2 regions of the Streptomyces sp. MS19 genome follow, and region 2 is predicted to be linked to the other one. Evidence: predicted binding sites of a transcription regulator. Region 2 holds the regulator's gene; the other holds the start of a gene.
The links. Region 2 encodes HspR, which represses chaperone genes until heat shock. Its sites were predicted from a motif close to TTGAGNNNNNNNNNCTCAA; they were not measured.
Positions count from the first base shown of each region.

Region 1: a site for HspR is predicted at 1,502-1,520, ahead of lon (endopeptidase La). Genes of this name have one in related genera too.

Region 1 covers NZ_JBJZOH010000001.1:395,739-398,129, reverse strand. The annotation lists gene ACL02R_RS01840 (acyl-CoA dehydrogenase family protein) at 1-149, opposite strand, end outside; gene ACL02R_RS01835 (helix-turn-helix domain-containing protein) at 332-1,252, shown strand; gene lon (endopeptidase La) at 1,543-2,391, shown strand, end outside.
Region 2 covers NZ_JBJZOH010000011.1:40,724-43,114, reverse strand. The annotation lists gene ACL02R_RS13815 (alpha/beta hydrolase fold domain-containing protein) at 143-970, opposite strand; gene ACL02R_RS13810 (heat shock protein transcriptional repressor HspR) at 1,063-1,515, opposite strand; gene dnaJ (molecular chaperone DnaJ) at 1,520-2,391, opposite strand, start outside.

The DNA.
Region 1 (2,391 bases), on a different contig from region 2:
AGCCCGCCGAGCGCGTCGGCGATCCCGCCGGCGGCATCGGGCGCCGCGTACCGGGCAACCCCCTCCGCCAGGGCGGCGTCCTGTCCGAAGACGTCGTATCCGGCCAGTGGCGGGGGCTGGTTCGTCACCGCGTGGGTACGGGAGGTCATGCCGCCACCGTAGGCCGCCGGGCGTGCCACGTCATCACCACCGCGCCGGGCACGGCGGTTGGCGGAGCGCCGACGGGCGGGCGGTGGACGGCAGTTGGACGAATTCCGTGACACCACTACCTTTCCCGGAGGGGCGCCTTTAGTACAGTTGGCCGCTCGCCGCTACTGCGATGGGAGCAGACATGGGCGTGACGCGCCAGGAAGAGGCCATCGGCGAGCGCGACCTCGTCCGCTCCCCGGACTTCCCCGGCCACCGGGGGACGGGACCGACCGTACCGCGCATGATCCTCGGCGCCCGCCTGCGGCGGCTGCGCGAGGAGAGCGGCATCACCGGCCTGGAGGCGGGACGCCGCATCCGCGCCTCGCACTCCAAGATCAGCAGGCTGGAGATGGGGCGCACCGGCTTCAAGCCGCGCGACGTCGAGGACCTGCTGACGCTCTACGGCGTCACCGACGAGGCCGAGCGCGCGACGCTCCTCGCCCTGGCGCGGCAGAGCAACGTGCCGGGCTGGTGGCACGTCTACCACGACATCGTGCCGAGCTGGCTGAACGTCTACCTCGGGCTCGAACAGGCCGCCACCGTCATCCGGGCCTACGAACTCCAGTTCGTCCCCGGACTGCTCCAGACCGAGGGATACGCGCGAGCCGTCCTGCGGCTCGGTCCTGACACGGCGGAGGAGCGTGCCGAGCGGCGCCTCCGGCTGCGGATGGAGCGGCGCAGGGTCCTGGAGCGCGGCCGCCCGCCGCACCTGTGGGCCGTCATCGACGAGGCGGCGCTGCGGCGGCCGATGGGCGGCGTCGCGCTGATGCGGGCGCAGCTGGAGCACCTGATCGAGGTGGGGCGGCTGCCGCACGTCACGATCCAGGTGATGCCGTTCGCGGCGGGCGGCCACCCGGCGGTCGGCGGCCCCGTGACGGTGCTGCGCCCGCCGGGCGGCGACCTGCCCGACGTCGTGTACCTGGAGCAGCTGACCGGCGGCGTCTACCCCGACAAGCCGGCCGAGGTGGAGCTGTACCGGCACATGATGAACCGCCTGGTCGTCGAGGCGGAGCCGCCGACGGCGACGGAGGCGTTCCTCGTACGGGTGCTGCGCGAGCTGTGACGGCCTGACCGGCGCTTCCCCTCTCACCTGCCTCTCTTTCCACGCCCACCGTCCACCGCACCGGCCCGTGCCCGCACGGGCCGGTGCGGTGGCATGCCCGCGTACGGGCGCCCGCGTACGCGGGGAAGCCTCGCGGCGGTCCGGGCGTTCCCCCGGGTGGCGGCGTGGGGGCGCGTCACGGTTTCCCGGGCGATTGATCGCTCAGAGCGAACAGCTCCGGGCCGGGGAACATCTGGGAAGCCCCGAGCATTGAGTCTGCATAGCTCAATTAGCCTGACTAGGGAGAGTTCATGACTTCGTCGTTCGACGCACTCACCCTGCCCGTGCTGCCGCTGGATGACGAGGTGGTGCTGCCAGGGATGGTCGTGCCACTGGAGCTGTCGGATGCAGAGGTGCGCGCCGCCGTGGAGGCCGCCCAGGCCGCCGCGCCGCGCGGGGAGAAGCCCCGGGTGCTGCTGGTGCCGCGCGTGGCCGGTTCGTACGCGGACATCGGCGTGCTGGGCCGTGTGGAGCAGGTCGGACGGCTTGCCGACGGCGACCCCGGCGCGCTGGTGCGCGGTCTGCGCCGCGTGCGCATCGGCGCGGGTACCACGGGCCCCGGCGCCGCGCTGTGGGTGGAGGGCACGCCCGTCGCCGAGGTGACGCCGAGCCCGCTGCCTGGCGCCGTCACCGAGCTGGTCAAGGAGTACAAGGCGCTCACGACGTCCTGGCTGCGCAAGCGCGGGGCCTGGCAGGTCGTGGACCGCGTCGCCCAGATCGAGGACCCGGGCGCGCTGGCGGACAACGCGGGGTACTCCCCGTTCCTCAGCGTCGAGCAGCGCCTGTCGCTGCTGCGCACCGTGGACCCGGTGGAGCGGCTGCGGCTCGCGACCAAGCTGCTGAGCGACCACCTCGCCGAGGAGGACGTCGCCGAGTCCATCGCCAAGGACGTGCAGGACGGCGTCGAGAAGCAGCAGCGCGAGTTCCTGCTGCGCAGGCAGCTGGACGCCGTGCGCAAGGAACTGGCCGAGCTGGGCGGCGACGCGGTTGACGGCGGCGACGACTACCGCGCCCGCGTCGAGGCGGCCGACCTGCCGGAGCACGTCCGCGAGGCGGCGCTCAAGGAGGTCGACAAGCTGGAGCGGTCCTCGGACGCGAGC
Region 2 (2,391 bases):
CACGACACGCCCCGGCGGACAGACGACCTCCGGCCCGCACCCGGGCGATCCGGCGACGCGGCGAGCGTGTTTCAGGGGCACGGGCAGGAAGCCGTCCCGAAGACGGACCCCGATCGGGCCGCCACCGGCGACGGCGGGCGCGTCAGGCCCGTAGCGCGGGGGCCGCCAGTTCCTGCGCCAGGTAGGCGACGGTCGTCCCGATCAGCTCGGGTACCCGGTCGGAGTTCTCGAAGATGTGCCCCGCGCCCCGCACCGGCAGGTACTCCGCCCGCACCCCGGCGGCCTCAAGCCGCGCGTGCAGCCGCTCGCTGTGCGACACGGGGACCGGCACGTCGTCGGTGCCGTGCACGAGGAGGAACGGCGGTGCGTCGGCGGTCACCTTGTTCTCCAGGCTCCACTCGGTGGCCCGCGCCCGCAGTTCGTCCGGCGGGAGGTCGCCGAAGAGCACGGCCTCCGGTCTCGCGGGGTCGGCGAGGGCGGGGGTAGCGAGGTCGTTCACCGCGTACCAGAGGGCGGCGGCGCCGATGCCGGGGTGGGTCAGGGCGGTGAGCCCGGCCAGCGTGCCCCCGGCCGACTCGCCCCAGACGCCGATCCTGCGCGGGTCGAGGCCGTAGCGGTCCGCGTGCTCGGTCAGGAACGTCACGGCGGCCCGCACGTCGTCCAGCTGCGCCGGGAAGGACGCCTCGCCCGACAGGCGGTAGTCCACGGTCGCGACCGCAAGACCAGCGGCGGTCAGCGCGTCGAAGACGGCGCCCGGCGCGACGGTCGGCGGCATGTGGCGGCGGTCGCCCTCCCAGAACGCGCCGCCGTGTATCCAGACGACCACCGGCACGGGCCCGGCCCCCGCCGGTACGTGCAGGTCGAGCAGCAGCGGCCGGTACCCGCGCCGTTCCGCGTAGGTGACCGCCTCGTGGACGACCGCGCCCTGGATCTCGGCGCGTGCGCGCGGCACGTCCGGTGTCGTTCCCATACCCCTCGCCCTCCCTGCCCCGCGGACGCAGACGCGGACGCGCCGCCGTGCCGTAACGATACGGCACGGCGGCGCGCGGAAGTGCGGGCGTCTCAGCGGCCCCGGTCGGGGCGCCACACGACGATGGCGGCGGACTGCCGCACGTCCTGGTACGGCACCAGGTCGCGCCGGTACGAGGCGTGCACCTGCGCCTCCGCCTGCCGCATGGCGAGGGCCGCGCCCTCCACGGCCTGCTGGAGTTCGGCCACCTTCGCCTGGAGGGCGGCGACCTGTGTCTCCAGCTCGATGATGCGCTTGATCCCGGCCAGGTTGATGCCCTCGTCCTGGGACAGCCGCTGCACCTGCCGGAGCAGCTGGATGTCCCGGGCCGAGTAGCGCCTGCCGCGCCCGGCGGCGCGGTCGGGCGAGACCAGGCCGAGCCGGTCGTACTGCCGCAGCGTCTGCGGGTGGAGCCCGGAGAGCTGTGCGGCGACGGAGATGACGTACACCGGGGTGTCTTCGGTCAGTTCGTAGGGATTGCCGCTCTGTCCGTGCCGGCCGTCCATCTCGTCACTCTCCCTTCGCGGCCTCGAACAGCCCTGCCCGAGGGTCCTCCCCCGCCATCGCGGTGCGGTACTCGTCCAGTGCCTTGCGCGCGTCGTCGCCCAGCTCGCGCGGTACGGCGATCTCGACGGTGACCAGCAGGTCCCCCCGGGTGCCGTCCTTGCGCACCGCGCCCTTGCCGCGCGCACGCATCGTGCGGCCCGGCGGCGTGCCGGGCGGCAGCTTCAGCGTGACGGGCGGCCCGCCGAGCGTCGGCACCTTGATCTCACCACCGAGCGCGGCCTCCGGGAAGGTCACCGGCACGGTGATCGTCAGATTGTCGCCACGCCGTCCGAAGACGGGGTGCTCGTCAACGTGGACGGTCACATAGAGGTCGCCGCCGGGGCCGCCGTGCTCACCGGGGGCGCCCTTGCCGCGCAGCCGGATGCGCTGCCCGTCGTCCACGCCCGCCGGGATGCGGACCTGCATGGTCCGCTGGCTGGTCGCCCGGCCGCTGCCGCGACAGACGGTGCAGGGGTCCTGCGCGATCAGGCCGCGGCCCTTGCAGTCCACACACGGGTCGGTGAGCGAGAAGCCGCCCCCGCCGCCCCGGCTGACCTGCCCGGTGCCGACGCACGTGGGGCACACGCGCGGCGTCCCGTTGCGGTCGCCGGTGCCCTGGCACGCCTTGCAGGCGGCGCTGGACGACATCCGCAGCGGCACCGTCGCGCCGGACACGGCCTCGGTGAAGCTGAGCGTCACCTCGGACTCGATGTCCTGCCCGCGGCGGGGCGCCGTACGGGTGCCGGTGCCCCGGTTGAAGAGGCCGCCGAAGACGTCCCCGATGCCCCCGCCGAAGCCGCCCGCCCCGCCCGTGGTGCCCCCGCCGGGGGCGCCCT